3 regions of the Streptomyces sp. NPDC090445 genome follow, and region 2 is predicted to be linked to each of the others. Evidence: riboswitches for the same ligand, from Rfam matches in the RefSeq annotation. Region 2 holds a riboswitch; each other region holds the start of a gene.
What was found. A riboswitch is a leader RNA that binds a small molecule or an ion and turns the genes downstream of it on or off. The one in region 2 is predicted to bind thiamine pyrophosphate.
Positions count from the first base shown of each region.

Region 1: another riboswitch for thiamine pyrophosphate. It lies ahead of thiC (phosphomethylpyrimidine synthase ThiC); the one in region 2 lies ahead of thiO (glycine oxidase ThiO).
Region 3: another riboswitch for thiamine pyrophosphate. It lies ahead of ACIQUT_RS27085 (thiamine ABC transporter substrate binding subunit); the one in region 2 lies ahead of thiO (glycine oxidase ThiO).

Region 1 covers NZ_JBIVXV010000007.1:166,499-169,733, forward strand. Annotated here, with positions in the region: gene thiC (phosphomethylpyrimidine synthase ThiC) at 1-1,300, opposite strand, end outside; TPP riboswitch at 1,295-1,440, opposite strand; gene ACIQUT_RS17615 (YibE/F family protein) at 1,513-2,901, shown strand; gene ACIQUT_RS17620 (SsgA family sporulation/cell division regulator) at 2,911-3,235, opposite strand, start outside.
Region 2 covers NZ_JBIVXV010000002.1:142,208-145,442, forward strand. Annotated here, with positions in the region: gene ACIQUT_RS05355 (NAD(P)/FAD-dependent oxidoreductase) at 1-1,264, opposite strand, end outside; TPP riboswitch at 1,366-1,478, shown strand; gene thiO (glycine oxidase ThiO) at 1,476-2,660, shown strand; gene thiS (sulfur carrier protein ThiS) at 2,657-2,857, shown strand; gene ACIQUT_RS05370 (thiazole synthase) at 2,863-3,235, shown strand, end outside.
Region 3 covers NZ_JBIVXV010000017.1:81,431-84,665, reverse strand. Annotated here, with positions in the region: gene ACIQUT_RS27090 (ABC transporter permease) at 1-369, opposite strand, end outside; gene ACIQUT_RS27085 (thiamine ABC transporter substrate binding subunit) at 426-1,529, opposite strand; TPP riboswitch at 1,617-1,725, opposite strand; gene rlmN (23S rRNA (adenine(2503)-C(2))-methyltransferase RlmN) at 1,784-2,899, opposite strand.

The DNA of each region.
Region 1 (3,235 bases), on a different contig from region 2:
ACGCCGGGGCGACGTCCGTGGTCAGCGGGCCGAGCGTGTAGAACGGCGCCTCCTCGCAGATCTCCTGCTGGAGGTCGATGTTCTCCTTGATCTTGTGCATCGGGACGTGCCCCGGGCCCTCGATCATCGTCTGCACGTTGTGGCTCTTGGCGATCTTGTTCAGTTCGCCCAGCGTCTTCAGCTCGGCGAACTGCGCCGCGTCGTTGGCGTCCGCGATCGAGCCGGGGCGCAGGCCGTCACCCAGCGAGTACGTCACGTCGTACGCCGCGAGGATCTCGCAGAGCTCCTCGAAGTTCGTGTAGAGGAAGTTCTCCTTGTGGTGCGCCAGGCACCACGCGGCCATGATCGAGCCTCCGCGGGAGACGATGCCGGTCTTGCGGCGGGCGGTCAGCGGCACGTACGGCAGCAGCACGCCGGCGTGGACCGTCATGTAGTCGACGCCCTGCTCGGCCTGCTCGATGACGGTGTCCTTGTAGATCTCCCAGGTCAGCTCCTCGGCCTTGCCGTCGACCTTCTCCAGGGCCTGGTAGAGCGGCACGGTGCCGATCGGCACGGGGGAGTTGCGCAGCACCCACTCGCGGGTGGTGTGGATGTTGCGGCCGGTGGAGAGGTCCATGACCGTGTCGGCACCCCAGCGGGTGGCCCAGGTCATCTTCTCGACCTCCTCCTCGATGGAGGAGGTGACCGCGGAGTTGCCGATGTTGGCGTTGACCTTCACCAGGAACCTCTTGCCGATGATCATCGGCTCGATCTCCGGGTGGTTCACGTTCGCGGGCAGCACGGCGCGACCTGCGGCGATCTCCTCGCGCACGACCTCGGGGGAGACGTTCTCGCGGATCGCGACGTACTCCATCTCGGGGGTGACCTCACCGCGGCGGGCGTACGCGAGCTGCGTGACGGCCTGGCCGCCCCGGCCGCGGCGCGGCAGGCGCGGACGGCCGGGGAAGACCGCGTCGAGGTTCTTGAGGCCGCCGCGCGGCGAGGTGTGCTTGATGCCGTCGTCCTCGGGGCGCACGGGACGGCCCGCGTATTCCTCGGTGTCGCCGCGGCCGATGATCCAGTTCTCGCGCAGCGGCGCCAGACCCCGCCGGACATCGGTCTCGATCTGCGGGTCGGTGTACGGACCGGACGTGTCGTAGAGCGTCACGTCCTTGCCGTTGGTGAGGTGGACCTGGCGAACCGGCACCCGGATGTCGGGGCGGGAGCCCGCCACGTAGCCCTTGTGCCAGCCCGGCTGGCGCTCGGTCCCGCCGTCGGCGTCCTGGCCGACGGCAGGCGTGCGTGCGTCCTGAATGGTCATGAGACCTGATCTCCCTACGCCGGCATTACCCGGTAACAGGTTCGGCGGTCGGCGCAGCCTCTTCCCGTACGCATGTCGTGCCTGCGTACGGTGATCAGCGCCCTCTCAGCCCGGTGCTCCGAGCTCCCGCGTTGTGCAAAGGTGCCACCACGCTAGCGTCATCTGTGGCGTGCTGAACAGTGGGCCCCCTCAACTCTTGCGATGATCAGCCAGTGACGTCCTCGACACAGCCCCCCGACGAGCCCGCCGAGCCCACGGGCCACACCGGCCACGGAGATGCCGACCACGGCCACGGTCACGCGCATGGCCATTCCCACGGCCACGGGCCTGCGGCTCCCGTCTCGAAGCACCTGCGCAAGGTCATCGCAGCCGTGCTGATCCCCTTCGCCACGGCCGTGTTCGTCGGCATGGCAGTGCTCTGGCCGGGCGGCGCCCCCGCACACGAGCGCTCCGGCGTGGGCTTCGACCGCCAGACCGAGCAGGGCCGGGTCGTTCGGCTCGAACAGGTCGACTGCAAATCCGTGAACGCCTCGCAGGTGCCGCCGACGGCCAACCCCTCGACACCGGAGGGCCGTGAGGCACAGGCCGCGCAGACCGGCCAGTGCAAGAAGGCCACCGTCGAGGTCGGCACCGGCCGCGACAAGGGCCGCACCTTCATCGAAATCGTCCAACCGGGGGCTCCCCGGCAGCTGGCGGACGGTCAGGAGGTGGTCGTGGCCTACGCCCCCGACGCCCCTCGGGACCTGCAGTACTCCGTGATCGACGTGAACCGCAAGATCCCGCTGGCGGTACTGGCGGGCATCTTCGCCCTGGTGGTGGTCCTGGTGGGGCGGATGCGCGGCCTGTTCGCGCTGATCGCCCTCGTCATCAGCTTCGCCGTGCTGACCCTGTTCATCCTGCCGGCGATCCTGCAGGGCTCGAATCCGCTGGTCGTCGCGATCATCGGGGCGAGTGCCATCATGCTGATCGCGCTCTACCTGTGCCACGGGCTGACCGCCCGCACCTCCGTCGCGGTCCTCGGCACGCTCGTCTCGCTGCTGCTGATCGGACTGCTGGGCTCGGTGTTCATCGACTGGGCGTTCCTCACCGGCAACACCGACGACAACACCGGGCTGATCCACGGGCTGTACCCGGACATCGACATGAGCGGTCTGCTGCTCGCGAGCATCATCATCGGATCGCTCGGCGTGCTCGACGACGTGACGGTCACCCAGACCTCGGCGGTCTGGGAACTCCACCACGCGGACCCGGCGATGGGGCCGCGGTCCCTGTACCGCGCGGCCATCCGCATCGGCCGCGACCACATCGCGTCGGTGGTCAACACCCTCGTGCTGGCCTACGCGGGCGCGGCCCTGCCCCTGCTGCTGCTGTTCTCGATCGCGAACAGCAGCGTGGGCGCGGTGGCCAACAGCGAGCTCGTCGCGGTGGAGATCGTACGGACCCTCGTGGGCTCGATCGGCCTGGTGGCCTCGGTCCCGGTCACGACGGCGCTCGCAGCGCTCGTGGTGTCCGCCGACCGGCCGGCGGGCGCGACCGCTACGACGGCGGCCCCGGGTACCGGGCGCGGGAACCGGGGCCGGGGCCGGCGGCGCAAGCGCTGAGTCCGGCTGTCAGCCGGCGTTCTGCTCGTTCTGCCGGGACTCGGCGAGGATCTTGTCGAGCGCCTCGTCGAGGCTCATCTCGAAGTCGCCGAGGCTGCGCTCCTGACCGAGTGGAACCAGCCGGTCGGTGCGGTCGAGGAAGGCGACCAGGGGTGCCGCACCGGCCCGGAAGAGGGCGCGGTCGCTGCCGACCTGGAGCCGGATGTGGACGTCGGACAGTTCCTCGGACGAGGCTGGGGCGATGTGGACGTCGCCTTCCCCGCACGGCTTGTTGATGCCGTCGAGCAGCAGCTCCCGCCCGAACGCCCAGGTCACCGGCGCGTCTCCGGGAAGG
Region 2 (3,235 bases):
CCGACTTCAGGGGGGTGCCGGGGTCGGCCACCCGGCCGGGGTCGACGGCGGCGCCGGTCTCGATCAGCTTGCGGCCCTGGGCGAGGTCCCGCGGCCGGCCCACGGCGAGGATCGCTACCAGCGACCCGGCCCGCAGCCAGCACACCGACCACGCCTGCCCGCCGGGGTCGCCGCGCCACAGCAGGGTGTCCGCGTCCGCGTGGTGGCCCGCGTACTGGACGAACCGCCCGAACTGCTCGGACCAGAAGTACGGGACCGGGTCGTAGACCTGGAGCGCGGCCCCGGACTCCGCCTTTGCCTCTGCCTCCGCCCCGGCCCCGGCCCCGGCCCCGGCCCCGGCCAGGATGTTCGCCGCGACCACCCGCGGCCCCTGCAGCGCGTTGTCCCAGTGGTGCACCAGCAGCCGCGCCCCGTACCGCGCCGAGGGGAACGAGGCGCAGTCGCCCACCGCGTACACCCCCGGCAGGGAGGTCCGCAGGTACGCGTCCGCCGTCACCGAGCCGTCGGCGCCGAGCTCGACGCCCGACCCGGCCAGCCAGCGGGTGGCGGGCCGCGCCCCGATGCCCACGACGACCGCCCCGGCGGGCAGCTCCCGGCCGTCCGCGAGCAGCACCCGCCCGGACTCCACCGAGGCGACCTTGGCGGAGGTCAGCAGGGCGGCCCCCACCTCCTCGTACCAGCCGGCCATCGGAGCGGCGACCTCCGCCGGCAGGGCGCCCGCGAGCACCCGGTCCGCGGCCTCGACCACCGTCACCGCGCAGCCCGCCTCCCGGGCCGCGGTCGCGAACTCGGCACCGATCCACCCGGCGCCGACGACGACGGTGGCCGGGGTCCGGGCCAGCACCGGCCGCAGCCGGGCCGCGTCGTCGAGGGTGCGCAGCAGGTGGACGCCGGGGACGCCCTCGGAGCCGGGCAGGGTCAGCGGTTCGGCGCCGGTCGCCAGGACCAGGACCCCGTACGGGACCGGGCCGGACTCGGTGTCCAGCTCGCGGTCGGCGGCCCGCAGCCCGGTCACCTCCACGCCGAGCCGGAGTTCGATGCCCAGGCCCTCGAAGTCGACGTCGAAGGCGGAGTCCTCGGCCTTGCCGAGCAGGACCGCCTTGGACAGCGGGGGCCGGTCGTAGGGCTGGTGGGGCTCGGCGCCCAGAAGGATCACGGGGCCGGTCCAGCCCTGCTCGCGCAGGGCGACCGCGGTCTGCACGCCGGCCATTCCGGCGCCGACGATGACGACGCCGCTCTGAGTGTGTTCGGTCTGCTCGCTCACGCAACCCACCCTAGTCAGCAGTGATCGGTGAGGAAGGGTGCACCGGCGGCCGCGTCCCGGCTCTCTCCCGCCGCCCGAAGGGGAACGGCTACTGTGGCCACCGTACCTATCGCGGGAGCCCGGGCGCACCGGGCTGAGAGGGAGGCTGGCCGGCCTCCGACCGTCCGAACCTGATCCGGGTCATGCCGGCGAAGGGAGGGGCTGGACGCCCATGCACTCGTCCAAGGGAACCGCGACGGCCGCGGGATCCGACGTCCTCGTCATCGGGGGCGGGATCATCGGCCTGGTCACCGCCTGGCGGGCGGCCCGGCGCGGGCTGCGCACCGCCCTCGCCGACCCGGCCCCCGGCGGCGGCGCCGCCCGGGTCGCGGCGGGCATGCTCGCCGCCGTCACCGAACTGCACTACGGCGAGGAGACCCTGCTCGGCCTCAACCTCGCCTCCGCCGCCCGCTATCCGGAATTCGCCGCCGAACTCGCCGACGCCAGCGGCGGCATGGACATCGGCTACCGCGCCTGCGGCACGCTCGCCGTCGCCCTCGACGCCGACGACCGGCTCCACCTGCGCGAACTGCACGCCCTGCAGCGCCGCTGCGGCCTGGAGTCCGAGTGGCTCACCGGCCGCGAATGCCGGCGCCTGGAGCCGATGCTCGCCCCGGGCGTCCGCGGCGGCCTGCGCGTGGACGGCGACCACCAGGTCGACCCGCGGCGGCTGGCCGCCGCCCTGCTGGCCGCCTGCGAGCACGCCGGCGTCGACATCCGCCGGGCGAACGCCGAACGGCTCGTCGTCACCGCCGACCGGGCGGCCGGCGCCGTGCTCGACGACGGCACCGAGCTGTCCGCCGACCAGGTGGTGCTGGCCGCGGGCTCGCTCAGCGGCCGGCTGGCCGGCGTACCCGACGAGGCGCTGCCGCCCGTCCGGCCGGTGAAGGGGCAGGTTCTGCGGCTCGCGGTGCCCGCCCCGTACGCGCCGTTCCTGTCGCGGACCGTACGGGCCCTCGTCCGCGGCAGCCACGTGTACCTGGTGCCCCGCGAGAACGGCGACATCGTCATCGGCGCCACCAGCGAGGAACTCGGCTGGGACACCACGGTCACCGCCGGCGGGGTGTACGAACTCCTCCGCGACGCACACGAGTTGGTGCCCGGCATCACCGAACTGCCGCTGACCGAGACCCTCGCCGGCCTGCGCCCCGGCTCCCCCGACAACGCCCCGCTGCTCGGCCCCACCGCCCTGCCCGGCCTCCACCTGGCCACCGGGCACCACCGCAACGGGGTGCTGCTCACCCCCGTCACCGGCGACACGATGGCCGAACTGCTCGCCACCGGCGCCCTGCCGGAAGCCGCCCTGCCCTTCAGCCCGCGCCGCTTCTCCCCCGCACGTCAGGAGTCGTACGCATGACCATCTCCGTCAACGGCGAGCCGCGCGAGCTCGCGCCCGGCACCACCCTCGACGCGGTGGTCGCCACCCTCACCGCCGCCCCCTCCGGGGTCGCGGCCGCACTCAACGAGACCGTGGTCCCGCGCGGGCAGTGGCCGCACACCGCGGTCGGCGACGGCGACCGGGTCGAGATCCTGACCGCGGTCCAGGGAGGCTGAACACGATGGCGGACGACGCACTCCTCCTCGGCGGCCGGACCTTCTCCTCCCGCCTGATCATGGGCACCGGCGGCGCCCCCAGCCTCGACGTGCTGGAACACGCCCTGACCGCCTCCGGTACGGAACTCACCACGGTCGCGATGCGCCGGCTCGACCCGGCCGTCCGGGGCTCCGTCCTGGGCGTCCTCGACAAGCTCGGGATCGCGGTCCTGCCGAACACGGCCGGCTGCTACACCGCCGGCGAGGCGGTCCTCACCGCCCGGCTGGCCCGCGAGGCGCTCGGCACGGACTGGATCAAACTGGAGGTCATCGCCGACGAGCGGACCCTCCTCCCGGACGGCGAGGAACTGCTCGCCGCCGCGGAAACCCTGGTGGACG
Region 3 (3,235 bases), on a different contig from region 2:
GGTGTCCAGCCGTACGCCCCACAGCTCCTCCAGCAGCCCGCCCCGCCCGACCAGCGCCAGGAAGGCGGTGCCGACGACCACGGTGGGCAGCACGAAGGGGACGGTGACCACGGCCCGCAGCAGCTGCTTGCCGGGGAATTCCAGCCGTGCGAAGACGTACGCGGCGGGCAGCGCGATCAGCAGGGTGAGCAGCGTGGAGGCGACCGCCTGCCAGGCGGTGAACCACAGCACCCCGGCGATGTCGGCCCGGGTCAGCACCTCGCCGATGCGGCCGAACTGCCAGCCGGCGTCGGTCCTGACCCCGCGGCCGACGATCGCGGTGACGGGGTAGGCGAAGAACAGTGCGAAGAAGGCCAGCGGCACGGCCATCAGGGCCAACCTGACGGCCGCACCGCGTGCCGCCGTGCCCGCTGTCCTGCCGGGGGCTACTTCACGACGAGCGAGGACCATGTCTTGACCCACTGCTCACGGTTCTTGGCGATGTTCTCGGGAGCCACGGTCTCGGGCTTCTCGACGACCACGCCGTGCTTCGTGAACAGCTCCGGCAGCGCGGCGTCCGTGACCACCGGGTTCACGAACATCTGGAGCGGCATGTCCTCCTGGAACTTCTTGCCGATCATGAAGTCGATCAGCGCCTTGCCGCCCTCCTCGTTCTTCGCGCCCTTGAGCAGGCCGGCGAACTCGACCTGGCGGAAGCAGGTGCCGGTGGCGACGCCCGTGGGGGCCTCGGCCGGCTTCGGGTCGGCGTACAGGACCTCGACCGGCGGGCTGGAGGCGTACGAGACCACCAGCGGGCGGTCGGCCTTGGCCTTCTTGCCGCCCGCGGAGCCGGAGAAGCGCTCGTTGTAGGCCTGCTCCCAGCCGTCGACGACCTCGACGCCGTTGGCCTTGAGCTTGCTCCAGTAGTCCTTCCAGCCGTCCTCGCCGTACTTGCCGACGGTGGCCAGCAGGAAGCCCAGGCCCGGGGAGGAGGTGGCCGCGTTCTCGGTGACCAGCAGGTTCTTGTACTCGGGCTTGAGCAGGTCGTCGAGCGTCTGCGGCGGGGCGATCTTCTTGTCGGCGAAGTACGCCCTGTCGTAGTTGACGCAGATGTCGCCGGAGTCCACGGGCGTGACCCGGTGCTGCTTGTCGAGGACGTACTCGGGCTTCACGCCGGCCAGGCCCTTGGCCTCGTGCGGGGTGAAGATGCCGTTGTCCAGGGCGCGCGAGAGGAGCGTGTTGTCCACACCGAAGAACACGTCGCCGCGCGGGGAGCCCTTGGTGAGGATCTCCTGGTTGAGGGCGGCGCCCGCGTCCCCGGACTTGAGGACCTTGACGGTGTAGCCGCTCTGCTGCTCGAACTCCTTCAGGACCGTTTCGGTCACGTTGAAGGAGTCGTGGGAGACGAGGGTGACCGTCTTGGACTTCGGCGACCCGCCGGCGCTGCCCTCGGGCTTGTCCTGCCCGCCGTCGCCGCCGCAGGCGCTGAGCGTGGTGACGCCGAGGGCGGCCGCGAGGGCAGCTCCCGCGATCTTCCTGGTGGTGCTCACTGGTGTATTCCTCCTGGGATGACCAGGAGAAGACGCGGCCCTGCCCCGGCGCTCTGTCGGAGCGGGCGCCGGGGCAGGGCGCAACAGCTTGAGTGGTGACCGAACTTCCTACCCCGCATGACCGGGGCGAGGTTCAGAGGGTCTGCGGCTGACGGTGCCGCACTCTCAGCGCTGTGGCGCTCCCCTGTCGGAATATGCAATTGGTTCGGCCACAGGGTACCCCGTGGCCGAACCGGCACCGCGAGAAGCGGAAGCTACCGCTCCGCAGCGGCCAGCTGGCCGCACGCACCGTCGATCTCCTGACCGCGGGTGTCACGCACGGTCACGGGCACACCGTGCCGGGCGATGGCCTCGACGAAGGCCCGCTCGTCCTCGGGGCGCGAGGCGGTCCACTTCGAACCCGGCGTCGGGTTCAGCGGGATCAGGTTGACGTGGACGCGCTTGCCCTTGAGGAGCCGGCCCAGGAGGTCGCCGCGCCAGGCCTGGTCGTTGATGTCGCGGATCAGGGCGTACTCGATGGAGACCCGGCGGCCGGACTTCTCGGCGTACTCCCAGGCCGCGTCGAGGACCTCGCGGACCTGCCAGCGGGTGTTCACCGGCACGAGGGTGTCGCGCAGCTCGTCGTCGGGGGCGTGCAGCGAGACGGCGAGGCGGCACTTGAAGCCCTCGTCGGCGAACCGCAGCATCGCCGGGACCAGGCCGACGGTGGAGACGGTGATGCCGCGCTGGGACAGGCCCAGGCCGTCGGGCTCGGGGTCGGTGAGGCGGCGGATGGCGCCGACGACCCGGTTGTAGTTGGCCAGCGGCTCGCCCATGCCCATGAAGACGATGTTCGACAGCCGGGCCGGGCCGCCGGGGACCTCGCCGTCGCGCAGGGCGCGCATGCCGTCGACGATCTGGTGCACGATCTCCGCGGTCGACAGGTTGCGGTCCAGGCCGGCCTGGCCGGTGGCGCAGAACGGGCAGTTCATGCCGCAGCCCGCCTGCGAGGAGATGCACATGGTGACCCGGTCCGGGTAGCGCATCAGCACGGACTCGACGAGCGTGCCGTCGTGCAGCCGCCACAGGGTCTTGCGGGTGGTGTCGTCGTCGCAGGAGATGTGCCGTACGACGCGCATCAGGTCCGGCAGCAGCTCCTCGCGGAGCTTCTCGCGGGAGGACGCCGGGATGTCGGTCCACTCCGCCGGGTCGTGGGCGTAGCGCGCGAAGTAGTGCTGCGAGAGCTGCTTGGCCCGGAACGGCTTCTCGCCGATCGCGGCGACCGCCTCGCGCCGCTCGGCCGGCGACAGGTCGGCGAGGTGCCGCGGCGGCTTCTTCGCCCCCTTCGGCGCGACGAAGGTGAGCTCTCCCGGAGCGGGGCGGGGTGCCATGATCGGTCCTTCCTCAGGCGACGAGGTCCGACGGGCTCCGCACGTGCGGAGCGATGGCGATGGCGCGGTCCGCGCCCGGAGACCTCACGAGATGCATCCCCGCGATCACGGGGAAAGGGCGCACCACGGAAATGGTGCGCCCTTCAGGATAACCCGGTCGGATCGGCCGCTGCCGACGATCCCGCGGCCGGTGCCCCGGCCCGTCCCGGCGGTCAGCCCGTGCCGACGAACAGCGCCAGCAGCAACCACACCACCGGGGCGGTCGGCAGCAAGGAGTCCAGCCGGTCCATACTGCGTCCGATATGCGGCTCCGCCGCGTGGCTCCGTGGCGCGGGC